4 regions of the Simiduia sp. 21SJ11W-1 genome follow, and region 4 is predicted to be linked to each of the others. Evidence: predicted binding sites of a transcription regulator. Region 4 holds the regulator's gene; each other region holds the start of a gene.
What was found. The regulator sigma-54, encoded in region 4, starts transcription at its own class of promoters, with help from an activator protein. The targets are predictions, from matches to a motif close to TGGCACANNNNTTGCNNT.

Region 1: L1F30_RS02950 (DUF1328 domain-containing protein) is a predicted target of sigma-54. The motif match lies at 4,333-4,350, and genes of this name have one in related genera.
Region 2: flgA (flagellar basal body P-ring formation chaperone FlgA) is a predicted target of sigma-54. The motif match lies at 1,930-1,947, and genes of this name have one in related genera.
Region 3: L1F30_RS15775 (alginate export family protein) is a predicted target of sigma-54. The motif match lies at 2,086-2,103, and genes of this name have one in related genera.

The regions. Positions count from the first base shown of each region.
Region 1 is NZ_CP090959.1:671,627-678,859, forward strand. It holds gene L1F30_RS02925 (sigma-54 dependent transcriptional regulator) at 1-178, opposite strand, end outside; gene L1F30_RS02930 (DUF748 domain-containing protein) at 359-1,456, opposite strand; gene L1F30_RS02935 (MgtC/SapB family protein) at 1,456-1,950, opposite strand; gene L1F30_RS02940 (mechanosensitive ion channel family protein) at 1,966-3,540, opposite strand; gene L1F30_RS02945 (hypothetical protein) at 3,634-3,825, opposite strand; gene L1F30_RS02950 (DUF1328 domain-containing protein) at 4,431-4,610, shown strand; gene L1F30_RS02955 (CsbD family protein) at 4,671-4,859, shown strand; gene L1F30_RS02960 (PLDc N-terminal domain-containing protein) at 5,039-5,221, shown strand; gene L1F30_RS02965 (hypothetical protein) at 5,298-5,579, shown strand; gene L1F30_RS02970 (BON domain-containing protein) at 5,605-6,213, shown strand; gene L1F30_RS02975 (OmpA family protein) at 7,201-7,233, opposite strand, start outside.
Region 2 is NZ_CP090959.1:1,797,459-1,804,691, reverse strand. It holds gene L1F30_RS07955 (protein-glutamate O-methyltransferase CheR) at 1-831, opposite strand, end outside; gene L1F30_RS07950 (chemotaxis protein CheV) at 904-1,854, opposite strand; gene flgA (flagellar basal body P-ring formation chaperone FlgA) at 2,089-2,787, shown strand; gene flgM (flagellar biosynthesis anti-sigma factor FlgM) at 3,161-3,463, shown strand; gene L1F30_RS07935 (flagella synthesis protein FlgN) at 3,548-4,024, shown strand; gene L1F30_RS07930 (flagellar brake protein) at 4,028-4,762, shown strand; gene L1F30_RS07925 (hypothetical protein) at 5,118-6,062, shown strand; gene L1F30_RS07920 (cellulose-binding protein) at 6,481-7,233, opposite strand, start outside.
Region 3 is NZ_CP090959.1:3,576,837-3,584,069, forward strand. It holds gene L1F30_RS15760 (acyl-CoA thioesterase) at 82-486, shown strand; gene L1F30_RS15765 (cupin domain-containing protein) at 496-822, shown strand; gene L1F30_RS15770 (type IV pili methyl-accepting chemotaxis transducer N-terminal domain-containing protein) at 874-1,644, opposite strand; gene L1F30_RS15775 (alginate export family protein) at 2,213-3,385, shown strand; gene L1F30_RS15780 (hypothetical protein) at 3,435-3,608, opposite strand; gene L1F30_RS15785 (CmpA/NrtA family ABC transporter substrate-binding protein) at 3,838-5,187, shown strand; gene L1F30_RS15790 (ABC transporter permease) at 5,266-6,258, shown strand; gene L1F30_RS15795 (ABC transporter ATP-binding protein) at 6,282-7,169, shown strand.
Region 4 is NZ_CP090959.1:1,029,526-1,036,758, reverse strand. It holds gene L1F30_RS04575 (KpsF/GutQ family sugar-phosphate isomerase) at 1-739, shown strand, start outside; gene L1F30_RS04570 (HAD family hydrolase) at 807-1,331, shown strand; gene lptC (LPS export ABC transporter periplasmic protein LptC) at 1,384-1,968, shown strand; gene lptA (lipopolysaccharide transport periplasmic protein LptA) at 1,955-2,494, shown strand; gene lptB (LPS export ABC transporter ATP-binding protein) at 2,491-3,216, shown strand; gene L1F30_RS04550 (RNA polymerase factor sigma-54) at 3,406-4,929, shown strand; gene hpf (ribosome hibernation-promoting factor, HPF/YfiA family) at 5,013-5,303, shown strand; gene L1F30_RS04540 (PTS sugar transporter subunit IIA) at 5,308-5,769, shown strand; gene rapZ (RNase adapter RapZ) at 5,783-6,673, shown strand; gene L1F30_RS04530 (HPr family phosphocarrier protein) at 6,676-6,942, shown strand; gene yjgA (ribosome biogenesis factor YjgA) at 7,037-7,233, shown strand, end outside.

The DNA.
Region 1 (7,233 bases), 360 kb from region 4:
CGCTGCCATCTGGGAGCATTAAATCAAGCAGCAAGGTGTGGTATTTGGTGCGTTCAAGTTGCGCTTTGGCATCGGCCACGCAGTGGGCAATGTCTACCTGGTGGCCCATGTTTTCGAGCAGCGCCTGGGTGGCTTCGGTAAAGCTCTGGTCGTCGTCTACCAACAATACCTTTTGCATGAGCGAGGGTAGCTCCTTATGTTGATGATCTAATGGCACGATTTGATGCGCAGTGGCCTGTATGTCGTATTTGACGCCATAAGTCGCCGAACTGCCGTTATGGTGCCCTAGTTTGGTGGTAAATGTTGTGATTTCAAGGGTTTTTTAAGGAATTATGACGTGCAGCACGCTCACGTGGCTTTACCCTTTAAATGTAAGGCTGCCCTCTAGCTCTATTTCATAGGCGCGTATGAAGGCGTTCTCAATAATACCCCATATGAGTGTGAGCAGCGGGGTATCTATATTATCCAGTTCACCCGCAAGCGGCACCTTGGTGGCAATGGCACCTGTTTGATTGTTCTCTAGCAGTTGCGCCAAGCCATCGCTCAGGCCTTCAAATAGTGCGCTGAAGAAATGATCGCCATCGCGCTCTATGTCTGCACGCCAATCAAACACTGAAATTTCCTTAAGCCCAAGGCGCAAGTAGCCATCAACGGCCCCTTGATTGGCCTGCATTTCTGCGGCTATATCAAGTGTACCGGCTTCAATATCGTAAGGGGTGTAGTACTGCACCAGCGCGTCTAGCTGTTTGGCGGGAAGGGCGGCCATGGTGAAATCTACATCAAAGGTAGGCCGTGGCTCGTAGGGTGAATAGGTGCCTTTCAGCGTAAAGTGCGAAACGTTGTACAGCTCGCCTTCAAGATTAAACTGGCCGTCGAGTGTGTTGGCTACTTGCAGGCTGTTGGTGATATTTAGCAGCTGGCCGTTTAGCTTGGTAAGTGTAAGACCGCGCTGCCACTCACCTTCATTTACATACAGGTGCAATTCACCGTTTCGGATATCCAGCCTATTGATGGCAAAGGGCGCAATGCGATCTGCCAGGGCGAGCCAGGTGGTGTTTTCATCCAGCGCATTTTCGTCTGCCAGATTTCGCCCTTTGCCGTCGTGCAGGTTCAGTACCGGGCTGTGAAATACCAGCTCGCTAAGCAGCTGGCCACGTATTAGCGAGCGCCATTCGAGCGTAAGTTCTAACCTGGGCATGGTTAACAATGGGCGGGCGTCTTCCCGCTCGACTGTGTAAAGGGCGATCCCTTCAATACTATAAGCACCGCGCCAGAGGTGCAGGTCTACACCTTCTATTGCGCCACCTATTTTCGAACTGTTTGCAATGTGATTGTTTATCACTTTGGTAATGTAAACTGGCGCGTAAATCCGGGCTGTAATGGCTATCAAAGCGAGCGTTAGCAGTGCCGTAACCAGGATTTTTACGCGCCGCATGCCATTCCATTGAATGTTCATCAACACTCCCGGGCTTGTGGTGCTGGCTGCGGCGAAGGTGTGGGGGCATCGTCATCCTGCTTTCCATTGCGCTCGTGGACGGGTTTTTTTACTACGCCGGAAAACTGGAAGATCAAAAACGCGATGAGCGATAGGGTAAGCGCTATTTCATAGCGGCTGTAAGCCACACTCACGCCGATGGCGCCGGTATTCCAAAGGCCTGCAGCGGTGGCGGTGCCACCCACTTTGCCGCCGTGCTTTACAATGGCGCCGCCACCAATAAACCCCATACCACCAATCACGCCATACATAATGCGCGCCTGCGCGTCTGGGTGATCAAAAATATCTATGCCTACCAAAATAAATGCACACGAGGCGATGGCAACCAGTGGGAAGGTGCGCAAGCCTGCGCCCTTGTGGTTAAGCTCGCGGTTAAAGGCCACCGGCAGCGCCAGTAAAAACGCAACGCCCAAGTGGGTAAAGTGTGAAAGTACCAAATCGAAATCAATATCCATGGCGGTGTGCCGCTCCTAGGCTGGCGCCTCCTCTTGTTCAGCTTTTTTGGATTCTTCGTTCTTTGCCTTCGCCTCTTGCGTTTTGGTGGTTGCAGGTGCGGGGCTTAGCTGTGTGTCGTTTCCAGCCTGCGTTGTAGTGGGATTAATTTTGTCACCAATGGATTCGCCCAGCATAAAGGTGCGGTGTGGGAAGGGTATTTCAATGCCGCGCTCATCGAAGGCATATTTGATACGGCGATTGAACTCGCGCCCCAGGGCCCATTTATCATGGGCGCGGGTTTTCAGCCGCACGCGAATATTCACGGCGCTATCGGCAAATTGGTTAACACCCAGTATTTCAATGTCGTCTAGCATCATTGGCCCGAAGGTGTCGTCTTCACGGAGCGATTTGCTCACATCCTTAGCGCAGGCAATTACAGAATCGATGTCTTCTTTGTAGGCCACGCCTATGTCTGTCAGGTAATAGCTGTATTCTTTGGTGTGGTTTTCAACCACATCCAGCTCGCTAAAGGGAATGGTGTGCACTGTGCCGTCAAGGCTTCGCAGTTGAAGCTTGCGCATGGTGATCTTTTCCACCTCGCCCATGCGCCCGGCAACCTTAACCACATCACCAATTTGCAGCAGATCCTCAAGCACAATAATAAAGCCCACCAGGAAATCGCGCACAACAGTTTGGGCACCAAAACCAATGGCAATACCGAATACACCGGCACCGGCCACCAGCGGCATAATATTAATGCCCAGCTCTGAAAGCGTCATGAGTGTGAAAATAATCACTAGCACGATGAAAATTACACGGCGAATAATAGGCAGCACGGTATCTGCGCGGGCACTGCTCATAGAGCGTGCGTGGCGCATGCCATATTCTATGGCCGCGTTAGAAACCTCCCAGAACACGGCATAGAGTAATGCCAGCACGCCCAAGGTAAGTACCCAATTTAAAAGTTTTAAATAGCTGGCCTGGCCTTCGGGCAAAAACCAGCCGAGCTGCCAAATTTCTGCGATGGCCGCAATACCCAGGGTTAAGCACAGCGCAAAACCCGCAAGCGACCACACCTGAGTAATCATGCGAAGGCGATCGGGTTCGAGTGCAAACCGTGAGCGCACCTGGTTAAGTTTTCGATCTGCTGTGCGTGCAATCCAGCGGTTAGCCAGTGCCATGAGCATCAGTGAAAACAAGGCACCAATGCTTACTAGAATCTTGCCTATTTCGGAGTCGCTAAGGCCCAGGTTTTGCAACAGTTGGCTGTACTCGGTTGCAAGTGCGCCGCTGCTATCTTCAAGATGCAGTAGCTCGCTGAGGGCCAGTTGGTCTTGCTCTTCTTCCTGTTGCAGCTGTGCCAAGGCTTTTAGCTTATCGATAAAAGCCTGGCGCGCGGTTTCGCTCTCCAGTAACGCAATCAGGTCGTTTAACTCGGCGTTACTGGCGGCGTGGGTGATCTGCTCAGAGGCGTCGGGCTGCTCTGTGGCAGTTTGGGCCTGATCTGAGGTTGTTTGATTGGCGTGAATAGGGGCGCTGAGGGCCAAACCGAGCGATAGGCCAAGTACAATGCGCTGGATACCACGCCAGATATTGCGCATGCTGTTCATAAGTTCTCTGCAATAATCTGATTTCAAGTGGTGGCCGGTGAGGCCGGTTGAGAAAATAAAGGCGCTCTAGTGAGCGCCTTTGGGTATAGCCTATTAGCAGTCGGTATCTTCAGCTTTTACGCCTTCTTTAACTTCTTCACAGGCATCTTCAATATCGTTACCGATATCTTCTGCAGTTTCTTCAATGTTTTCGCCAAACTCCTCTGGGCCGCCTTCGTTAACGTCGCAAGCAGACAAAGCAAAAACAGACAGCAGAAAGGTGATCATCAACATTAACTTTTTCATCTTCATATCCTTTTCAAGATTTACGTTGTTTGAGCCAGCGGCCGCCTGAATTCACAGAAAGTGCACCGGCGTTGCTAAGCACTGTAGGTAATCCAATATGCGTGCCAACTTTTAAGTTTTTACTGAATTCTCTTGTGGGCCCCCTGTTTTAAAGGGTTCTGGCGGTGCTTGTGCAATTGTCGACGAGGTTTGTGCAGCCTGTGTGCCATAAGTACTGGAGGTTGTTTAGGTAGCCTTTACAAGCCCTGTAGGAACTGCCTGTAAATCTTGCAAAAACAGCGCTTATTGCTGCCTGCTAATTGATGGCTTGTTATGCCCTGGAGTATAGGTGAGCTATTAAGTGCAGTGATTTTCGTGCCTTTTTAGTTCGCGCTAGAGAGAGAATGATTGGTGCTGTAGGGCCTGATCTTCATGGCTTTTGGGGGGTTGAAGATGTGCGGTGGCTTGCGTTTTCATGTCAACGCGGTAAGTGGTTAAGGCGGCATGTATTTTAATGGATTAAAAAGTTGGCATACCCGTTGCAACACTCTCAGTGAACGGCGAAAAAGTTTACATCGCCATTTAGGTTTAACCATTAAATGCAAACTGAGAACAAGGAGTTCGTTATGTTGAGCTGGGTAGTAACGTTTTTAATTTTGGCATTGATTGCCGGTTTTCTTGGTTTTGGCGGTGTGGCCAGCGCGTCCTTAGGTATCGCCAAGTTGTTTTTTGCCGTTTTCATTGTGCTGTTTCTGGTAACACTGGTGGCGCATTTGTTAACAGGCCGCAGGCCGCCTATGCCGTAGTGGCTGCATTTTTTAGGCGTAGATATTCTGGGTATAAATATTGTCAACAAGGAGCTAACAATGAGTAACGATATTTTTAAAGGCCAATGGCGTCAGGTGGAAGGAAAGCTAAAGGAGCGATTTTCCAAGTTAACTGACAACGACTTGGGTGAAGCCGAAGGCAAGATGGATGTATTGCTTGGCAAACTTCAAGAGAAGTACGGCTGGACTAAGGCCGAGGCTCAAGCGCAGTTAGATAGCCTTAGGTAGTGCACTGCCACCTCGTGCATGAGTGCGTTGCGATGTCAATGTGTTCATGCGCGAGGTGGTGTGCCTCTGAACGCTTGCCGGTGTTTTCAGATGTAACGCGTTAGAGGGCTTCGTAAGGACGCTGCGTGTAAGGCTATTGAAAGGAGCTATGTAAAGTAGCTACATAAAGGAGCTATGTAATGGATATTCAAATAACAGGCCTGTTGGGCCTTTTGATTTTGATTGCTGATATCTGGGCCATATTAAGTGTGGCACAGTCGTCAGCAAAAACTGCAGTAAAGCTTGTGTGGGTTTTGCTAATTCTATTGTTGCCCGTACTGGGTTTGATTATTTGGTTTTTGGCAGGCCCGCGCGGCCGCTAGTATTTTATGCCTCCCCAAGGCTATTTATTTAGTCTCCCATTGGCCCCTGAAGGGGCCTTTTTTATGCTTGATAATAATGGCTAACTTTCATCACAAGGCTCGGCGTAAATTTATTGCCAAGGCGATGTCTGTTTGCAGTGTAAGCTTTTCAAAGGTTGAAAAATATTTTGTATTTTTCGCAAATGCAGTACAGGGTTTGGTTGAAATTTCACCAAAAAGTCGGGGTTTGGCCTTTTTTAAGGCTAAATTTGCGAAATTAAAAGTTGGCACGCTTCTCGCTACATACACAGTGCAAAGTAACCGGGTGCCAAATGGTCCCGCTGCAACTGACGTTTTAATCGCAACGTTTAGTTATTGAGCAATCAACTGGAAAGGAGTTATCCATGAAAACTGTAGCGAAAACATTAAGTGTATTGGCTGTAAGTATTGCCGCGGCTTCTGCTGTGCCTACCGCAATGGCAGGTGATCGTGGCCAAGAAATGAATGAGAAAGAATCTCATTATTTCAGCAACGGCTGGCGTGAAGGCAAGATTGAAGCTGCGGTATTATTTAACGAACATCTTAACCCCTTCGATATTGATGTAGAGGTTAACCGCGATGTGGCCTACCTTGTAGGGTCAGTATCATCTGATATTGAAAAGGATCTGGCAGAGCAGGTAGCCTTAAGTGTTGAAGGCATTAGCCAGGTTGAAAACAAGCTGACCGTTAATCAAGATGCCGCCAAGGCGGAAAGCCGCAGTGAGCGCCGCATTAAAGACAGTGAGTTTGTTAAATCTGTGAAAGACGCCACTCTGGCTGCGCAGGTTAAAATGAAGCTTTTGGCTAATTCGAACGTGTCTGGTTTGAAAATCGATGTAGATACCAAAGACCAGGTGGTAGAGCTAAAAGGTGAAGTGCCGAGCAATGCCGCAAAAGAGCTTGCAGGGCGTATTGCGGAAAATACCGAAGATGTACGCGATGTGCGTAACAAGCTTAAGGTTGTTAACAGCTAATGCCGTTGTACCGTAAAAAATCCGCGCAGAGGCGCGGATTTTTTTTGCCTGCAGTTTATTCATCTTACTTGGTAATAAAAATGCGCAGTTTATTGTTGAGTGGTGCTGGTATTCTAGTGCGGCTGGTGCTGCTATCGGAGTTTCACATTGATGCTCCTGCGCGCGCTGTAAAGGCCTCCTAAGTTTAAAGCCTTAGCCATAATTCAAGCACCAGGGTTAAGGGTGATTGGCGGGTCTGTCTAATGTCGAGCACGAAACCATGGGGCAGCAGCGCAACCTATGCTTTGCTAATCAGCCACAGCTTTTGCCTAGACCTCGATCGACATCCTTGAGAGGTTGAGTTGTAGCCAAGGGCTGGTGTGCCATTCCCGCTGCAAAACTTATGCGCGGATTCTTGTCTCAATAGGTGTAACCCAAAAGTAGCGGTAAGGAGGCTGATGTGGCCGGCTGAGCCATCTCACCATTGATCGTAGGTGCATTATTTCTCTTAAGCTGGCCACAATTCTACACGCGCGTTTGCTCAAGCACTGCGCGAATAGCGTTAAGTAACTTCTCTCAACATTGCGGCGGCAGTTAAGGCTCTTGGGGCTGCATTGTGAGTGCTAATGCAGGTGTGGCATAGGAGGGGTAAGGTTTGGGTGGCTTGCCAGATTCTGTGTCAGATTTTGGTCAAATTCGGCGCTGTTGGTATGTCAGTTGTGTGCGGGCCTTGTGTCGGCTTAGATGTAGGAGGGTGTAGAAAGGTATATCAGGCGCTGGGGTATTACTGAGTTTGCTATTGTGTTATCGCAAGGTCATGTGCTTCATTCAGTCGGCGTGTATGATCATGGCGCCAATGATGTATGGCGCCCGCCAGAGTAGAATCAATAGCGAAGTTAAGTCTTGGTTACAAAAAAAGCCACGGGAAACCCGTGGCGAGTGGGGTGCGAAGGGAGGGCCTTCGCAACTACCTTGGGGGAGGTAGCGGGATACTGTTGCAGATAGCGTTTACTGACGCTGTGAAACCTGCTCTGTACTTAC
Region 2 (7,233 bases), 770 kb from region 4:
AATTCCGGGGTTGCAATGCACCATGTCAAACAGCTCTGAAGCACCGCCAAGGCCTTCTGAGGCACCCAGAAATAAAATGCCATTGGGTTTTAATACACGGCGGATGCGGGTGAGGATATCGAGCTTAAGTTCGTGGCTAAAATAAATCAGCACATTGCGGCAAAACACCACATCAAACTTGCCAAGCCCGCCAAAGCTTTCCTGTAAATTCATGGGCTTGTAGCGGATACGCTGGGAAATTTGAGCCTTGGCCCGCCATTGTTCATCGGGCAAGGCGTCAAAAAACTGGGCCAAACGCTCGGCAGATAAACCACGCATTACCGTGCCTTTATCGTAGGTGGCATCGCGCGCGGCCTTGAGCATAGACGGGGATAAATCTGTACCTAAAATACTTAAATTGCTGCCAATGCGCAGGTTGTGCAATTTTGCAGACTCTTCGGCCACCATACTGATAGACAAGGGCTCCTGCCCTGAACTACAGGCAGCAGACCAAATGCTCACGCTGGCCTGTTCTGCAAAAAGCTCCGGGAATACGGTGTTTTTAAGCAGCTCAAAGGGGTAAGTGTCGCGAAACCAAAAGGTTTCGTTGGTTGTCATTGCATCAATCACAATGTCGCGCAGCGACGTATAGCGATTAGAAGATAGCTGTTGCACCAGCTCGCCTAGATCATTTAAGCCATGGTGGCTTAACAGCGGAAGTATGCGGGTAGTTACCAGATACTGCTTATTTTCGGCAAGAAAAATACCGCAGGCGCGCTCAAGGAAATCCCGAAAAGCGGAAAAATGGGCGGGATTTAGCGAATCCCGCCCAGTACGTGTGGGAATGCTCATAGCACCCCCCTGATGTGCACTGCCAGTGTGTGCGGCGTCAAATGGCAACCACAAGCCCTCCAGGCCAACTTGTTACTCCTCGTCAAGCATACTTTCGCCACACATGGATTTAACGCGCTCATTAACCCGCCTTGCCAAGTCATCTGGGTGGAATTTTGCAAGAAAATCATCCGCCCCCACTTTTTTCACCATGGCCTGGTTAAATACACCGCTCAAAGATGTATGCAAAATAATGTGCAAATCCTTCAACGCAGGTGTAGCGCGCACCTCTGCAGTAAATGTATAGCCATCCATTTCTGGCATTTCGATATCGGAAATCACCAACAGCAGTTCTTCGGTAACGCTCTTGCCCTGGGCCACCATATCGTTCAAGAACTCCAGCGCTTCACGCCCGTCTTTACACAGGGTGGTTTTAAGCCCCATAGACTCAATAACCCGCTGGATCTGCTTTCTGGCGATGGTTGAATCGTCGGCAATAAGCACATGCTTTTGCACCACCCGCTCGGCAATGCCATCTTCAATGACACCTGCGGTAATTTCTTCACTGATTGGCGAAACCTCTGCCAGAATTTTCTCCACATCAATGATTTCAACCAACTGCCCTTCCACTTCCGTCACTGCGGTTAGGTAGTTTTCCTTGCCTGAACCTCTGGGTGGCGGATGAATGTCTTCCCAGTTCATATTCACAATACGCTCTACTTTCTTCACCAGAAAGCCCTGGGTTGAGCGGTTGTATTCAGTGATGATCACAAAGCAGTTTTGAATGTCGGTCAATGCACCGTGGCCGGTTGCCTGATTCATATCCATGATGGATATAGTGCCACCACGAATATGGGCAACGCCCCGCACAACCGGGTTGCGCTTGGGGATAGCATTGAGCGGCGGGCACTGAAGCACCTCTTTTACCTTAAACACATTAATGCCATACAGCTGCTTGCCCGCAAGCCTGAACAGCAGAAGCTCTAGGCGATTTTGCCCAACGAGCTGGGTACGCTGGTTAACGCTGTCTAACACTCCTGCCATTACGGCCCCCATCCTGAACGCACTTGAGTCTATTGCCTGCCTTAAACATAGCCCAGATTACGGCGCTTCGCTCTACGGCATACAAGTTGCATTTACCCTCATACAGCGAGTTGATTGGCGCGTTTTAATGCTGCAATTGAATGCAGCCTGCGGCAAATCACTCTTCAATACATGCTCTGTATCGGCCTGTCACCGCCGACCTTGAGCACTAGAACAAAGCATAGGCCAAACCTCATGAAGTGTAAGTGGCTTTTTATTATCGCCTTCATCTCTGCGCCCGCCAGCGCCAGCACTGCCTGGCAGCAATGGCAGCCCGTAGCCGATAACGCAGCGGCAGCCATGATCAAGCACTATGAGCGCCAGTACCCGCACGCAGATGTGAATGTGACCATAGATCTGCCAGACAACCGCCTGCAGCTCAAAGCCTGCGACGAAAATTTGACACTAGATCTCGCCAATCCGCCTAGCAACGGCGGTAACCTGTCGGTTTTGGTGAAATGTGAAAGCCAGGCGCCCTGGTCTATTTACCTTAAGGGCCAGGCGGAAATCTGGCAGCAGGTAGTGGTTACCCGCCGCCCCCTCGGCCGGGGCGATGTGATAGAACCGGCCGATGTGGCCCTCAAGGCATTTAACCTGGCAGAAATACGTTCAGGCGCCCTATTTACCCCGGAAGCCGCCATTGGCAAAGAAACCAGAAGGCAACTTAAGGCAGGCTTTCCTATAAAAATCAATCAGTTAAATGAACCCATGGTGATCCGCAGGGGCGATAGCGTGCAAATTGCCGCATCCGCCGGGGGGCTTAAGGTACTGATGACAGGCACCGCACTGGCCAACGGGCGCCTGGGCCAGCAAATTCCTGTTAGCAACAACCGCTCTAACCGCAAGGTGCGCGCCAAAGTAGTGGCCGAGGGGCGCGTAGAAGTGCCGATGTAGGGCGCCTTTTGAGCCTCCAGCAAGCGGGTGCCAGGGGCCTAAGCCATAGCGTGGCAACAAAGCTATACTGACCATAGATGTGGCTAAAAAAATAGCGAAATTGGCATTAAAGTTTCTGAGCCCACGGCCGATACCCAGCTGTAGAAGCAGATTTAGTGCGATTGCCGGCATACGGGCGTGAGCGCCAAGGCTTTACAGGGTGATAAATGGCGACAAACAGCCAAATCACCCGGGTTAAATACCGGCCGGCAGGCTGTTTGTTTAACACGCAGGCACGGCCTGCAAGCGTGATGACAGCGTAGCGAAATGCCTACAGGGCTTGCCCACAGGCACAAACATCACAAACTGAACGGGTGTAAAGATCGAGGTAATTATGGTTATCGACCCAAAAACAGGCCTTAACAACCTGAATACACAACAAAGCCAGCGTGCACTGCAAAAACAGAGTGCAGAACGCTCAAACCAACCTCCTGCAGAGGCCGAAGCACCGGCGCGCGATAACGTGCAACTGAGCACAGAAGCACAGCGCCTGCAAAAGCTTGAGGAAAACATTGCCCAGGCGCCCGAGGTTAACGAAGAGCGCGTGGCGCAGCTAAAGGCCGCCATTGCCGATGGCAGCTACAGCGTTAATGCCGATCGCTTAGCCGACAAAATTCTTAGCAGCGAGGGTTTCTAAGCCCTCGCCCCTTTCTGCTAATTAGGCACGCCGCTTGCAACTGCTTTAGGTGAACCCGGCTATTCACCCTATGGAGCAAGCACTATGGCCACCCCGCTTCCCTTTCAAATTGCCAAAGTAATAGAACAAGAACTGCGTGCAGCCACACAGCTGTTGGCGTTATTGAGCCAGGAAACCGATGCCTTAAGCCAACGTAATCTTGGCGCATTAAGTTCAATCATCGAAAAGAAAAGCCAAGAACTGGTTGCCCTCGACCAAGCGGCCCGCAGGCGCCGTGCGCTGCTAACGGATCAAAAATTACCTGTAGACGATAAACATTGGCGGCTACTGCTTTCACGCTGTCGCGATGAAAAGCTGTTGCACCAATGGCACGCCATTGAAGAAAACATTCTGGCCTGTAAGCGCGAAAACGAAATAAACGGAAAACTGTTGGCCCGCAGCCAGCGGGCAGTGAATCGATTGATGGGCGCCCTAAAGGGCCAGTCGGCAGATACCTCCCTTTACAACAACAAAGGCAATCACAATGCCGGCAAACAGGCACTCACCTATGCACAAGCCTGAATCATGGGGGTAGATCACGAACAAGGGGTAACCCAGCGGCTTACGGAACCTGAGGATATCTACCGGGTACTTAAGCTGCTTGAGCTGCACCGCGCCCTCATTACCGTCACCCTGCCTGGCCAAAAGCAGATGGCCAGCAGTATGGTGCTGGATGTAAACCTTGAAAACCAAACCCTGACCATCGATCAGCTTAATGATACTAGCCTACAAAACGCCTTAAGCCCGCAAAGCCTTCTGGTGTTTCGTGCGGCATACGGGGGTGTGCAAGTGAGCGGAGAGTGCCAGTTACAGCGCATCCAAACAGATGACAAAGGTGCAAAACTGCTAATGGCGCTTCCCGGTAAAGTACTGCACCGGCAACGCCGTGCCGCTTTCAGGGCAAATATCACCGGCGAGACGCCGGCCATCAGCCTGTCTGGCCGCAGCCGTGAGACTCTGGAAGGCTGGATAACCGATGTATCGGCAGAGGGCCTGGGTGTTGTGTTCGACAAGTTTATTCACCCGCCCATAGAGCCGGGCGAAGTATTTGAACGCTGCGAGTTTGTTGCCAATGGCCGCCAGTTTACCCAGGCATTAATGGCCAAGCACCCAAGTTACGACAAATTCACCGACAAATACCGATGCGGCTTCAGTTTTTACAGGCTGAATGCCGCGGAGGCCAAGCAGGTTAACCAATGGGTAATCCAGCTTCAGCGCACACAGCGCCAACACCTAAGGCTCAGCACACCCAGAAGCTAACCACCAGAAGCTAACCACCAGAACCTAACCCCCCAGCACCGTACCGCAAGCCTGTGGCTTACGCCCGCAACACTTCAATTTTGTACACCTGTGGCTCTGGCCATTTGTGGCCGCATTTTGCCCAACCCCAAACTGGCAAACTCGCCAAAAAGGCCATGGCATAGCATTAAACCAATAGGCCCCGCCCTGCGCCGCGCTTTTTCACCCTCATTTAAGCCATCTATTGACATTTATGTTGCACGCGCAATATCTATGGCCAAAAACCCCAACTCGCGCGCACAAACAACCAACCTGACAAGCAAACGCGCAATAAGGTAGAATCCGCGGCCTTTAACCCCATGCAGCGGAGATGTACATGAAGTTGCCATTCAGTGCCCAAATATCGGCGGCACTCGCCGTATTCATTCTTGCCCTACCCTCGCTTGCCAATGCGCAGTCGCTAAGCGCACTTCAAACAGCACTTAGCAAAAAAGAAAGCGCGCTCACTACGCTCAACAATCGGATTGAAAGCTATGCACAGCGCCAAGTAGATGCAGAGGAAAAGCTGCAAGAGGCACTGGCAGACTTAGGCAGCGCCACTGCGGAACTGGATGCGGCAACCCGCAGCAACGCCACCAATGCACAAACCCTGCAGACCCTGGCCGCCAAAAAAGTAGAGCTTGCAAAAAATGCGCTAGAGAGCAGACAAAGCCGGTTAAACAGTGCCCGTGAAAAGTACACAGCGCTGCTGGTAGAAAAGCAAACCACAGAAGCAGAAATCAAGGCGTTTTCAAGCGTTATAGCCCAGCGCCAACGGGATGCACAGGCGCAAGCCAAAGCCAAAGCCGAGGCCCAGCGGCAGGCGGCCATAATCGCCGCACAGAACACTTCCATAACAACTGCCACGCCAGCGCCTGCTGTTCCCCAACCGCAAATAGCGGCCAGCACTGCACAATCCGCAGAACCAAAGCCTGTAGCTGAGGAAGTTCCGCCCACGCCCCGCCAGCTACACGCCCAAAAAATGATGGATGAATTAAACGCACGCGTAAAAGGTGCGGATAAAGAAGGCTGGCGCCGGTACGAAAGCCTTACCTTGCGCGTAGACAGAGGCGACCTACTAGAATTTGAATACTTGGGCAACCATCAGTATTACGCTGAGGTGGAACTGGAAAAAGGTAAAAGACGCATCAAAATTCGCTCGCGCACCTTTGCCGTTGAAGTACCCGACGATGAACACGGCCACACCTTCGTTGTAATTTACGACACCCGCGACAAGTACAAAGCCGAGTTTTCGATTTTTAATAAATCCCTGCTGGATTAAAAATCAGCCCCCTAATCGCAAGTGCGGTTAGGGGGTTTAAGACTCGCCATACAGCCCAAAAAACCTCAACGGTCTAATTTTATAACCACTTGGGGTTTATAAACCGAGAACACCGAGGATTTTAAGTCGTATTTAAAGCACCACGTTTAGCCTGGCTTCTACACCTTTGCGTTGACACTTGGTTGACACTTTAGGCCTCTTACGATTGATCAGGTAACAAGTAGCCTAACTTTCAATCCGCTTGCATATATCGCAATTGATGAAATTTTGTACAGACCTGATCCCCGCTTGGCGCCCAACTTAGCCGAAAATCGATGCTTCATTGATCAACCTCCTACCCAGAACGGGCAGGAGTCGGAAGGAGTGAATTTTGAGCGGTTTACGCTATGCCCCGCTCACCCTACAGAGGGCGCCGTCGCTAGAGCGATCCAGGATAAAACACTTCGCGCGTGTGGCGAGCCTCGATTAACGCACGCATGACCTTCAAGAATTCAGCCGGTTGATGCTCCAGAAGGCTAAGCCTGTCTACGTATTCACTCAGCAATGGGTGAATTAGAAAGTACACCATATCGCAGCCTTGAAGCCTGTAGCGCAAGGTATGCCAGGTTTTCGGGCACTTCTGTTTCAATTCTCTACTGTGCTTTGCAGCAATGCCTAGTAGGCCCTGAGACTTCAACAGCGTCACTAACGCGCCCCCTAGCCCACCACCAGCCTTTTTAGCCGTGCTCCGCAAACGGGCTAACTTTCGCTTAAGCTGTAAATTTCTACCACTATCGCTCAATAATTGCTTGGTGATTTTTGTTGCCAATGCCAGTGCAATGGTGGCTGCAAGCTTGCGGGCAATCTTTTTACCTGCTTGCTTACCCAGTATTCGCTGAGCTTTACCAGAGACGAAGTCTCTAGCCTGCTTGAGATCATCATCAGAGATAGCACCTTCTAGTAACAAGCCACTAGCCTTCAACAACGTAACGGAATCTACGCTTCCGGTATCCGTAAACAATCCACTTTTTTGCACTTCAATCAGCACCCATTCTGGCAACACCGAAATGTAGTCATTTACGATAACAAGCACAGACTTCATGATTGGGTTATCAAACACATCCAGATCAAACTCTACCAACGCAGTAAACGTGGACGTTAGCAACTCATAAGCGGCCCAGTTCTCGTCACC
Region 3 (7,233 bases), 1.4 Mb from region 4:
TACACTGGCCAACACCGCTTTGATACACAATGGGCTCAAGAGAGCCAACATTCACACAGCATTACCAGCCCAAGGAAAGTTATGACCAGAGCCGCGAACGCAGCATTTGAATCACGCCAGGCACAATCGGAAACACGTATTGTGAAGGCCATCTTTCCCAACACCACCAATCACCACAACACCTTGTTTGGCGGCCAGGCGCTCTCGTGGATGGATGAAGCCGCGTTTATTTCCGCCACCCGCTTTTGCCGCAAACCGCTGGTGACGGTGTCAACCGATCGCATTGATTTCAAAGAGCCCATTCCCGCGGGCACTTTTGTGGAGCTTGTGGCAAGGGTGGCGCAGGTGGGCCGCACCAGCCTGACGGTGCGGGTGGATATTTTTATTGAAAGCATGTACGCAGACGGCCAGCACCAGGCCATTAGCGGCGAATTTAAATTCGTCGCAATTGATGATAATCGCCGCCCGACGCCAGTATTGGATTAGCAACCTAAAATGACTGAACTGAAAAACGTTTTTAAGAACCTGCCCGATGCCCGCGCCAATGAAGTCTTTGAGCAATTGGCAGGCGCCGGCAACTGCAAAATTGAACGCATAGTAAGCCAGGGCCAAACAACACCTGCAGGCGAGTGGTACGACCAACCCGGCACCGAGTGGGTACTCGTGCTTGAGGGCGAGGCCCTATTGGAAATGGACAACGGGCGGCAGCATCACCTACATGCCGGTGATCACATCACGCTGCCCGCCCACTGTCGCCACCGAGTGGCCTGGACAAAACCAGACGCAGCCACCATCTGGTTGGCCGTGCACTACACCGATTGAATCCAACCTAAACAAGCGCTACAGACGCTTTGCAGGCACAGCCCGGCAGCACTACAAAGCGGCGTACATTTTTGTCACATCGTCCATATTTTTTAGCATGGCATCGGTGGTGCCGGTGATCACGAATATCAGGCGATCACCGGTGAGCGACATCAAGCCGTCGAAGCCTTTGCTGGCGTAGGCAAAGTGGCCAGAAACCCTGCGCAGCTTCAGCACAATGTCTTCAGTGTTGAGGGGGTTTTCTTCCAGCAGGCCAAGCACGGTTTCGTATTCCGCCAAATCTTCATACAGCGCCTTAATACGTTCTTCACCGCCCAGCTTTAAATAGTAGGCGAAATAATTTTTGGCAATGCGCTGGGAGAGCATTCGCTGGCGCCCGGATATATTCACCACCTCACCCTTATTGGAGCCGGAAAGTTTTTCCAGCGCTTGTACATAGGCATGGGCACTGGCCAAAAGTGCGTCACTTTGCACCAGCAACAATTCTGCATTGCCGGGTGATACCGGCGCCTCGGCAAGGGTTTTATAGCCAGCCCAAAGCGCGAGAACTTTTTTCAGGTCACCGCTAATGGGGCGCGCACCGGCAAAACGCTGCAACACAGCGGCGTTGGTTTCAAACTGCCTGATAGCGCGCGCCATTGTATCCGGGCCTTTGTGTTTATCCGGCTGGATCATACTGAGCAGGTAACTCTGCGCTATGCGTTGCGACAACATGCGCTGTTGGCCGGCACGATCTATGGCCTCACCCATGCTGGTTGCCAATGCTTGGCCGGGCACAAGAGCGATTAACACGCCCAATAGTAGAAATTGTAATGCTCTCATAGTGGTTTCCTCGTGAAGGCTCATCGCGCAGCGGAATATCTGTGCACACAGGGCAAGAGCAGGTTCCATGCCAGCAAAAGATGATTTGTACGCCAGGCCCATTGATAGGCGCCTAATCCCTTGGTGGGAAGCCCCGGCGCTGATGTATCAGGTATTGGGCTAAGTCACTGCTTCGGTGCGGGCTGCACCAATTGAAGGGCTATTTCGATTTTGAGTGCACCAAAAAATTCTTTTTTTCCCAAACTGTGCGCCAATACGAAACAAGCGTTCATGCTTCAACGCTATATTGCGTGCCGTGAAAGGCACGCTCACATGGCCCTGCGTGTGACACAGGTTGGTAGCGCATGCCGTTAACATTTCACCCCACGGCCCGAAACCACTAGGTTTGTTTAACATCAGCCGCGTCTAATGCGCGCTCAAACCTCAGGCGCGTATCGCATCTGGCACATTAATTGATAGGCCTTAAACAAAAGCTGCGGCCCGATGCACAGCCGGGCGGCAAATACAATAATTTTCATCGGTTATATTTTCTAACTATTTCCAACTACAAGACCAAAGAGAGTCACACATGAAAAAAATGCTACTCGCTCTATCTACCTCCCTCCTGGCAGGCACCGCCTATGCAGATTCCAGCCTGGAAACCTTCATGAAAAACAGCCAAACCAAGCTCGACCTGCGCTACCGTTTTGAAGGCGTTGAACAAGAAGGCTTTGTTGAAGATGCCGCAGCTAACACCTTGCGCACGCGGCTGAGCTTTACCTCAGGCAGTGTGAGCGGCCTGAGCATGGGCCTGGAATTTGACGACGTGCGCCACTTGGGCAGCGATGACTTTAACAGCACAGGCAATGGCAACGGTGCCTACCCGGTAGTGGCAGATCCACGCGGTACAGACTTAAACCAATGGTATGCAAAATACACAACCGGGAGCTTTACCGCTACCGGTGGCCGTCAGCGCATAGTGCTAGATGATCAGCGCTTCGTGGGCGGGGTGGCCTGGCGCCAGAATGAGCAAACCTACGATGGCGTTAGGCTGCAAGCAAAAACCGAAATTTTTGCCGCAGACTACAGCTATGTGGCTCAGGTAAATCGGATCTTTGGGCCAGAGGGCAACGGCGCAACCATCAACGGTGATGTACACCTGTTGAATGGTGCCTGGTCTATTACTGAAGGCCAAAAAATCGTGGGCTTTTACTACCACATGGATTTTGAAGATGCCGCGAGCGCATCCAACCAAACCCTTGGCGTTCGCTACCAAGGCAGCTTCGACCCCTTCAGCATCACCGCAAGTTACGCCACACAAAATGAAACCGGCGATGCGCCTGTTGAATACAGCGCCGACTACTTCCTGATAGAGGCCAGTGCAAAAGTCAGCAGCCTAACCGCAACCGCTGGCTACGAAATACTGGGTTCTGATAGCGGCATAAGAGCCTTTCAAACACCCTTGGCAACCGGGCACAAGTTCCAGGGCTTTGCAGACAAATTCCTGGGCACCCCCGCCAACGGCATTGAAGATGCCTACATTGGCGCAGCCATGCCCATTGGCCCTGTTAAGGTTGCCCTGACCTACCACGACTTCAAAGCCGCCGAAGGTAGCGCTAAGTACGGCACCGAATGGGATTTGGTTGTGGCCTACGCCGTTAACGAGCAGTTAAAAACCCTGATTAAATTTGCAGACTACAGCGCAGACGACTACGCAACCGATACGCAAAAAATCTGGTTCCAGGTACAGCTGAGCCTGTAACGGGCCAGTTGTATCCACTTAGGGTGCCATATAACTGCTAGCACCCACCTCACAGAAATTTTTCTTTCGCCCCCTTCTTGGGGGCTTTTTTGTGCTCGACATTGCGGCATTCATGCACCAGCAAATTGCAGCCTGCAATATTTACGCGCGCCAACCCGGCACCTGCGCCACAATTAAATGCACTTGCAAAGCGTTCCGGCGCGGCCTTCAGCACCAACTTCATGCACGCACTAGTTGGCGCAATTAAAGTCGCACCAATTCAGTGAAAAACCGGCATCAAAATACAAATTAACGTGTACACAGGTAAGTTGGCACAAGCCTTGTATTGGTTATGGGGAGTTATGGAAATAAAACGAATTCATACAGACCAAATTAGCGCGCAATACGCAGAGCGCAACAAACGCCAAGACTTTAAAACCTAAAAAATACTTACAAAGCTACAGGAGTGTCACATGAGAAGCGTTAAAACCCTGATCACAGCCCTGGCCTTAAGTTTAAGCCTTGCCAACACAAGCCAGGCCGCAGAGCCTGAAAAAGACGAGCTTAAATTTGGCTTTATCAAGCTTACCGATATGGCGCCACTGGCCATTGCACTGGAAAAAGGTTTCTTTGAAGAAGAGGGCCTGTTTGTAGAGCTTGAAGCCCAGGCTAACTGGAAAGTGCTACTTGATCGCGTGATTACCGGCGAGCTGGACGGAGCCCACATGCTGGCAGGCCAACCACTGGGCGCAACCATTGGCTACGGCACCCAAGCACACATTGTGACGGCCTTCAGCATGGATTTAAACGGTAACGGCATTACCGTTTCCAATGCCGTATGGGAAGACATGAAGAAAAATATTCCCCACGAAAACGGCAAGCCCGTGCACCCCATTAAAGCAGACTACCTAAAACCTGTGGTAGAGGCCTACAAAGCCGATGGCAAGCCATTCAACATGGGCATGGTGTTTCCCGTGTCCACCCACAACTATGAACTGCGCTACTGGCTGGCGGCCGGCGGTATTCACCCGGGCTTCTATGCGCCACACAAAAGCGACACCTCAGGCCAATTACAAGCCGATGTATTGCTGAGTGTAACGCCACCACCACAAATGCCCGCCACCCTGGAAGCTGGCACCATTTATGGCTACTGCGTGGGCGAGCCATGGAACCAGCAAGCAGTGTTCAAGGGTATAGGGGTGCCGGTAATTACCGACTACGAAATTTGGCGTAACAACCCGGAAAAAGTATTCGGCGTAAGTAAAACCTGGGCCGACAAATACCCACAAACACACATCGCCGTTGTGAAAGCCATGATTCGTGCCGCCCAATGGCTGGATGCCAACGACAACGCCAACCGACCGGAAGCTGTGAAAATTCTGGCAAAGCCCTACTACGTAGGCGCCGATGCCGAAGTGATTGCCAACAGCATGACCGGCACCTTCGAATATGAAAAAGGCGACAAACGCGAAGTGCCAGACTTCAACACCTTCTTCCGCCACCACGCCACCTACCCCTACTACAGCGATGCCATCTGGTACCTCACGCAAATGCGCCGCTGGGGCCAGATCGCTGATGCCAAGCCAGACAGCTGGTACATGGACATCGCCAAAAAAGTATACCGCCCAGACATCTACAAACTCGCCGCAGCGGAGCTTGTAGAAGAAGGCAAGATGCAGGCATCGGATTTCCCGGCTGCCGATGAAACAGGATTTAAAGGCCCGCAAACAGGGTTCATTGATGGCGTGGTATACGACGGCCGCGAACCCAATGCCTACCTGGAGAAATTCTCCATCGGCCTGAAAGCGCGCGACACACTTTAATCGCAGGATGTAAACACAACACTGCCCGGCTTTGCCGGGCAAGCCCCGCACAGGTTGCGGTGTTACAAGGAGCCACCTATGACAGCCACAGTGACTACAGCACACCCGCTTGCAAGAATATTCAGAGCCATTAATCAGGCACCGGCCGGCGAACCGTTTCGGCAAGCGGCATTTACCCTGGTGACCTTGTTGATGTTTTTGGTGGGCTGGCACATTGTTGCAAGTAAAATTGATACAAGCCTCGGGCAGCTGCCTGGCCCTACGCAGGTGTACACACAAATGCAAAGCCTGTGGGCCGAGCACCAGCAAGAACGCGGTAAAGAACAGGCATTCTACGAGCGGCAGCAATCGCGCAACGAGAAAAAGCTGGCCCAAGATCCAAACGCCAAAGTGAAATGGCGCGACTACCGTGGCCGCCCCACATTTGTTGATCAAATAGGTACCAGCCTGGTCACGGCTTTTGTGGGCTTTATTCTGGCATCGCTTGTGGCTGTGCCACTGGGTATCATCTGCGGGCTCTCTAGCAGGTTTTACAACTCGGTTAATCCGCTCATTCAAATTTTCAAGCCCATCTCACCACTGGCTTGGCTACCACTGGTGACCATGGTGATATCTGCCGTGTACGTTTCAGACGACCCCTTGGTTGCCAAGTCCTTTCTGGTAAGTGCTGTCACCGTGACTCTCTGTTGCCTGTGGCCCACGCTGATCAACACCACCGTTGCAGTATCAAGCGTTGATCAGGATCTGGTGAACGTGAGCAAGGTGCTGCGGCTTTCTCCCCTTGCGCACATTCGAAAGATTGTTATCCCCTCAGCTATTCCCGGTATTTTTACGGGCCTGCGCTTGTCATTGAGTGTGGGCTGGATGGTGCTGATTGCCGCGGAAATGCTGGCACAGAACCCGGGCCTTGGAAAATTTGTTTGGGATGAATTCCAAAACGGCAGCTCGCAATCTTTAGCGCGCATCATGGTGGCCGTTTTCGCCATTGGCGTTATTGGATTTGCCCTTGATCGCACCATGTTATTGCTGCAAAAAACCGTGAGCTGGGATAAATCCGCCACGCTTCGCTAATTGCCAACGCACAGGAGTTTACTATGGAAAATCGTTACCTCAGCATTGAACAGGTTGCCATGCACTTCCCCACCCCGAAGGGTGAATTCTGCGCGCTGCAAGATGTTTCGCTGCGCATCAACAAAGGCGAGTTCATCTCACTAATTGGCCACTCTGGCTGCGGAAAATCTACCGTGCTAAATATTGTGGCAGGGCTTTATCAGGCCACAAAAGGTGGCGTGATATTAGATGGCAAAGAAGTGAACGAGCCCGGCCCCGAGCGCGCCGTGGTATTTCAGAACCACAGCCTGCTACCCTGGCTCAGCGCCTATGAAAATGTGGCGCTTGCCGTGCAACAGGTTTTTCGCGGCAAGAAATCCAAGCCCGAGATGCGCGAGTGGATTGAGCACAATCTGCGTCTGGTTCACATGGAGCACGCCATGCACAAGCGCCCCCACGAAATTTCCGGCGGCATGAAGCAGCGGGTGGGCATTGCACGCGCGCTTGCCATGGAGCCAAAAGTGCTGCTGATGGACGAGCCCTTTGGTGCACTGGATGCCCTAACCCGCGCGCACTTGCAAGATTCACTCATTGAGATTCAATCTGAACTCAATAGCACCGTGATAATGATTACCCACGATGTAGACGAAGCCGTACTGCTTTCAGACCGAATTGTCATGATGACCAACGGGCCGGCCGCCACTGTGGGTGAAATTCTGGAAGTGGATTTAGCCCGCCCGCGCGATCGCATCGCACTGGCGCACGATGCCCGCTACAACCACTACCGTGCCGAAGTACTTGAATTTTTGCACCGCAGACACAGTAATCCGGCGGCCACCAATAAAAAGGCAGAGCCGAACTCCGACGCTGCCACAGCCAAGGCAGACGAGGCCAGCGCTAAGAAGAAAGCCGAGGTACGCGCAGTTGCCTGAGGCCAAGCCTATAAGTGCTGGCCTTTGGGCAAAATCCACGTCTGAAAAGTGTCATATTTTTTAG
Region 4 (7,233 bases):
TGAGGCCAGCCATGGCGACCTGGGCATGGTGACCCGCCAGGATGTGGTCATCGCCATTTCCAATTCCGGCTCATCATCGGAAGTGCTCACGCTGATCCCCTTATTCAAGCGTATGCAAATTCCCATCATCAGCATGACCGGCAACCCCAACTCGCCGCTGGCGCAGGCTGCCGATGTAAACCTGGACATCAGTATTCAGGCCGAGGCCTGCCCGCTGGATTTGGCGCCCACCTCATCGACTACCGTCACCCTGGTGGTGGGCGATGCCTTGGCAGTCGCGCTATTGGAAGCCCGCGGCTTCACCAAAGAAGAATTTGCCTTTTCGCACCCGGGCGGCGCCTTGGGCCGGCGCCTGCTTGTGCGCGCTAGCGATCTGATGCACGCAGGCCAGGAGCTGCCAAAGGTCAGCCCCGATACCTTGCTGTCTACGGCGCTCGTGGAAATGACCCGCAAGGGCTTTGGCATGACGACCGTTGTGGACGAGGCAGATCAATTGATTGGCGTTTTCACCGACGGCGACCTGCGCCGCTGCGTGGATCTAGGGGCGAATCTGGCCACCGCCACCATGGCCCAGGTGATGACGCGCAACCCGCTTACGGTAACCACAGACCTGCTGGCGGCCGAAGCCCTCACCTTGATGGAACAGCGAAAAATTACCGCGCTGGTGGTTGAAGACCACAACAAACACCCCGTAGGCCTGCTGCACATGCACGACATTTTGCGGGCAGGAATCGTTTAGTATTCAGGCGCGCACAACGCCAACCTAAGTTGCAACCCAACATTCATTTTGCATTTCGGACCCACCCATGACTCAAGCACTGGCCTCGGCAAAAAACATCAAACTGCTGCTACTCGATGTAGACGGCGTACTCACCGACGGCAAGCTCTACTTCGACAACCAGGGCAACGAGATGAAAGCCTTCAACACCCAAGATGGCCACGGCATCAAGCTGCTGCAAAAATCGGGGGTACAGGTGGGCATTATTACCGGGCGCAAAAGTGAGTTGGTGGCGCGCCGCGCGGGTGATTTGGGTATAAATATTTTGGTGCAAGGCCGCGAAGATAAATTTGCCGCCCTGCAGGAAATCCTCACAGACCTGCCGCTTGCGCTCGAGCAAATCGCCTTCATGGGTGACGACCATCCGGATCTCACCTGCATGGTAAAAGTGGGCCTGGCCATGACCACCGCCAACGCTCACCCGGATGTGGTAGCCCGCGCCCACTGGCAAAGTGCGCGCAACGGCGGCGAAGGGGCCGTGCGTGAAGCCTGCGATTTCATCATGCAGGCACAAGGCACGCACGCAGCGCTACTGGCTAAATACACAGGCTGAAGCCGGCCACGGCCCGCTCTCACTCAATCCTGGCGCACAAAGGAAAACAGCGTTGGCAAAACTTAAAAAATTACTGCCCGTTATTGTTGCCCTGATCGTGTTCATCTACCTGTTTATGGTGGAGACACCCTCTACACGCCTGTTCGAGCAGCCCCCAAAAGATGCAGAGCAACAGGCACCGGCATTTTTCATGACCGACTTCGTGAGCGTTCATTACGATGAAGCCGGCAAGGTAAGCCGGCGCGTGACCGGCGTGCGCGCCGATCACTACCAACCCGCCGGCAAGGCCAGCAACAAAGATTTCACCCTGGTAGAGCAGCTGCGCGCTGAAATCTATAATCCCGATCAGGCGCCCTGGATTATTGTGGCCGATCGAGCGCGCGCAACCAACAAGGATGACCGGCTTGAACTCACCGGCAACGTACACCTGTTTCAACAGGATCCGGTTGAGGGCACCACGGAACTCTTTACAGAAAAGTTGATCTACTTTACCAAGCGCCAGGTGGCTGAAACGGATCAGCCGGTGAAAATACTTTCGCCCCAAGGCATTACCCACGGCAATGCGCTGAACGCCAATATCAAAACCCAGACTTTTAAACTTACTCGCGGAGTCACAGGCACTTATGAAACACAATAACCCGCGCCGCAGCCACGCCTGGCTCGCCCTTGCCGCCTTGGCCGTGATGGTTACACCATTGGCACAAGCGCTGCCCACCGATCGCGATCAGCCCATTAACATCAAGTCGGACGATTTCGATCTAGATAAAAAAAAGGGCGTTCTAACTTATGTGGGTAACGTCGTCATTGAACAGGGCAGCATCTACATCGAGGCTGAAAAAGCCGTGTTTTACAGCAAGAACAACGAGGTTTACCGCGTGGTAGCCACCGGTGCACCGGCCCACTTTCAACAGCAACCCGAGATCGATAAGCCACTGGTAAAAGCCCGCGGCGAATTACTGGTGTACGAAGTGGGTAATGAAAAGCTCACCATCACAGGCAAAGCCCGCGTAGAGCAAGACGGCTCACTGATCACCGGTGATCAAATCAACTACAACATTCACCTGGCCACCGTTGAGGCCGGCCGCCGTACCGATAGCAAGGAGCGGGTCAACGTTATTCTGCAGCCTCAAAAGCGCACGCCCGCGGAGCAAAAAGACCAATGAGCCAGTTGCAAGCACTGAACCTGGCCAAGAGCTACAAGGGCCGCCGGGTAGTAATCGACGTATCGATGGAGGTAAACAGCGGCCAGATAGTGGGCCTCTTGGGCCCCAATGGCGCCGGCAAAACCACTTGCTTTTACATGATTGCGGGCCTGGTAGAAAGCGATGCCGGGCGCGTGAGCATCGACGATCAGGACTTAACCCCCCTGCCCATTCACGGGCGCGCACGGGCGGGCATCGGCTATCTTCCGCAAGAGGCCTCGGTATTTCGCAAACTCACCGTGGCCAACAATATTCTTGCCATTCTGGAAACCCGCAAAGAGCTCAACCGCAAACAGCGCTTAGCGCGCATGGAAGATTTGCTGGAAGAGTTTCACATTACCCACATCCGCGACAGCCTGGGCATGGCGCTGTCGGGCGGCGAACGCCGTCGGGTGGAAATTGCCCGGGCCCTGGCCACCGAGCCACGGTTTATTTTGCTGGATGAACCCTTCGCCGGAGTCGACCCCATTTCCGTGGGCGATATCAAAGGCATCATCAAGCACCTTAAAGATCGCGGCATCGGCGTACTGATTACCGACCACAATGTACGCGAAACCCTCAGCATCTGCGAAAAGGCCTACATCGTTAGCGAAGGCCACATTATTGCCGAGGGCGATGCCAGCACGGTGCTCGCCAACCAGCGGGTACGCGAGGTGTACCTAGGCGACCAGTTCACCCTCTAGGCCTGCACATCACCGCACTGGCGCGCAGAACAACAACGCTTTACGCGCCAACCTTAAATCACCCATAAAGGCATGGTGCTTGCTTGTCAATATTGCCTCGCTATTGCCGGATGACTACACTTAGGTTGCGCCCGCTGGAGTTAAGGCCACGTTTTGGGCAGCAACCAAGAGGATGTAAGTCATTACCCCATGAAGCCATCTCTACAGCTAAAACTCGGTCAGCAGCTGACCATGACGCCGCAGTTGCAACAGGCCATCCGGCTGCTGCAATTGTCGACACTGGACTTACAGGCCGAAATCCAGGAGGCGCTGGAATCCAACCCTATGCTCGAGATGGCAGACGGCGATGACACAGGCGCCGATAACGCCGCAGACCACCCAGACAACAGCCAATCTGCCCAGCCAGACGGCAAAGACGCAAACGACAACGCCCCGGATACCCCCGCAACCGACACCACCAGCGACACCTCGATGGATGCCGACTGGAATAACGACATTCCAGACGACCTGCCGGTAGATACCAACTGGGACGACATCTACACCTCGGGCCCCGCCAGCGCAGGCCCGGCATCGGACGACGATCGCGACTACGAGCGCGACGACAGCGGCGGCGAAACCCTGCAAGAACATTTGCTGTGGCAGCTCAACCTCACGCCCATGTCTGATCGTGATCGGGTGATTGCCATGGCCATCATCGATGCCATAGAGCCCAGCGGGCTGTTGGCCTCACCTCTGGAAGAAATAACCGAGGGCCTGGGCCAAGACGCCGATCTGCAAGATGACCCCCTCGAACACGATGAAGTACTGGCGGTGCTGCACCGGCTGCAACAATTCGACCCGCCAGGCGTTGGCGGTCAGGATTTATCGGAATGCCTGCTGATTCAGTTGCGCACACTACCGGCCACTACACCTTTTCTGGATGCTGCTAAACTGATTGTTAAGGATCACTTGGCCCTGCTAGGCAGCCGCGATTACAAGCAACTCATGCGCCGCTGTAAGCTCAAGGAATCAGAGCTTGCCGAAACCATCGGGCTGATCCAAACCCTTAACCCGCGCCCGGGCGAGAGTATCAGCCGGGCTGAAACCGAGTATGTCGTCCCGGATGTCTTTGTCAGCAAAAAACAGGATCGGTGGCTAGTGGAGCTCAATCCAGATATCGCGCCCAAGATCCGTATCAACTCAGGCTACGCGTCGCTGGTAAAGCGCGCCGACACCAGCAAAGATAACAACTTCCTGCGCGATAACCTGCAAGAGGCCCGCTGGTTTTTAAAGAGCCTGCAAAGCCGCAACGAAACATTACTCAAGGTGGCCAGCTGCATTGTTGAAAAACAGGTGGGCTTTTTCGAACACGGCCCGGAAGCCATGAAACCCATGGTGCTGCACGACATCGCCGAAGAAGTTGGCATGCATGAATCCACCATATCCCGGGTGACTACGCAAAAGTACATGCACACCCCCCAGGGCATTTACGAACTCAAGTATTTCTTCTCAAGCCACGTGAGCACAGACTCAGGCGGCGAGTGTTCCTCAACGGCAATTCGCGCCATCATCAAGAAGCTGGTGGCCGCAGAGAACCCCAAAAAGCCCTTGAGCGACAGCAAAATTACCAAGCTCTTAGAAGAGCAAGGCATTCAGGTGGCCAGGCGTACCATCGCCAAGTACCGGGAGTCTCTCGGTATCGCGGCCTCGAATGAGCGAAAGCGACTGATTTAGCAAGCGAGTATTGGTGCCCCGCAACGGTATTGCACCAATGCGGGGCGGGTGCAACGCAAACGCAGCGACAAAAGGAGCAGCAAATGCAAATCAACATCAGCGGACACCATCTCGACCTGACCGACGCCATCAAAAGCTATGTCAACACCAAGCTTGAAAAACTCGAACGCCACCACGACCGAATAACCAGCATCAATGCCATTTTGAGTGTTGATAAACAGCGACAAAAGGCAGAAGCTACCGTCCACGTCAGTGGCGCCGAGTTTTTCGCTGACTCTCAGTCCGAAGACCTGTATGCTGCCATCGATCTACTCACCGATAAGCTGGATCGCCAACTTATCAAGCACAAAGAAAAGCTTCGAAGCCACCGTTGAATTTATGCAGTTTGAAAATCTCTTGGCCCCACGCCGTGTGCAACACGGCGTGGATGGCGTCAGCAAAAAGCGCGCGCTGGAAATTCTGGCCGACCTGATCTCTAACGATATCCCCTCCCTCGCCGCCGACGACCTCTTTCGCAGCCTGGTTGCCCGCGAACGCCTGGGCAGCACCGGCCTCGGCCACGGTATCGCCATACCCCACTGCCGGGTTGCCAACTGCGAGGCCACCACCGGTGCGCTGATTACACTGTCTCACTCCATCGACTTCGACGCCATTGACGGCGAACCCGTCGACGTTATTTTCGCACTTCTGGTGCCGGAAGATGCCGATGGCGATCACCTGCAAACACTGGCCAGGCTTGCCGAGCTGTTTCAGCGCGAGGAATTTCGTGAAGAGTTGCGCAGTGCTGGCTCAGACCAGCTGCTCTATAGTAGGGTAGTGCAACACCTCACTGCAGCCTAAGGAATCTGCCACCATGCCCACCGAGCCAAGCACACCGCGATTAATTGTTGTCAGTGGCCGCTCGGGCGCCGGCAAAAGTACAGCGCTACACGTGCTGGAAGACTTAGGCTTCAACTGCATTGACAACCTGCCGCTGCGCCTGCTGCCGGAACTCGTCAAGCAACTGGAGGCAGACCCCACCGACCAGCAATCGTTTGCCATTAGCGTGGATGCCCGAAACGCCTGGCGCGAGCTGACCAAGTTCCCGCAGATTATTGCCCACGCACGCGACAGCGGCATTCACATTGAAGTGATGTTTCTCGATGCGCGCTCGCCCGCGCTGATTCAGCGCTTTAGCGAAAACCGCCGCAAGCACCCCCTCAGTCGCGACGGCGTGGCACTGCGCGATGCCCTTATAAAAGAACGCGAACTGCTACAGCCAGTGGTGGATTTGGCGGATCTTGTGATCGACAGCACCAACTTAACCCTGCACCAGTTGCGCGATCTGGTAAAAGTGCGGGTGCGTCAATCCGATGAAACCACCATGGCACTGCAATTAATGTCTTTTGGCTTCAAGCGCGGCGTGCCCGTGGATGCAGACTTCGTGTTTGACGTGCGCTGCCTGCCCAACCCCTACTGGAAACCCGAGCTGCGCGCGCAAACAGGCCAGGACCAAGGCGTGGCCGACTTCCTGGAGGCACAGGAAGACACAAGCCTCATGCTAGACGACATCTACCAGCACATTCACAAGTGGCTGCCAAGATTCGAGGCCAGCAACCGCAGCTACATGACAGTGTCCATCGGCTGCACCGGCGGCCAGCACCGCTCGGTATACATCGCCGAGCAATTGCACAAAAAACTGATGGCCGACTACCCCAAAGCGCAATTACGTCACCGAGAGTTGGTGGCCAATCACGGGCACTGAGCATGGAACGGCAAATTGAAATCATCAACAAGCTTGGGCTGCACGCCCGGGCGGCGGCAAAAATGGCCACGCTGGCAGCGCGCTTTGGCTGCAAAATACAGGCAGGTGTGGGCGACAAGCGCGTTGATGCCAAAAGCGTGATGTCGCTCATGCTGCTTGCCGCCAGTAAAGGCACCCAGCTCACCCTGGTCACCGAAGGGGAAGACGCAGACGAGGCCATGGCCGCCCTGTGCGAGCTCATAAACGACCGCTTCGGCGAAGGCGAATAGCCCCTGTCACTGGCGCCGCAAGTTAGATACCATGCGCGCCCAACCCCACTTGTACCAAAGGCTGCACGCAGGCCCTAGCACTTCGGAAGGCACCATGACGCAAGACAATCAATTCGAAGACGAATTTGAACAAGAGCAGCCCAAAAGCCGCACACAAATCAAGAAGGAAATGCTGGCGCTGCAGGCGCTGGGTGCCAAGCTGTGCGAGCTCAACAAGGAGCGCCTGGCAAAAATTCCGCTTCCGGATTTATTGCGCAACGCCATTGTGGAGATGGGCCGCATCAAAACCCA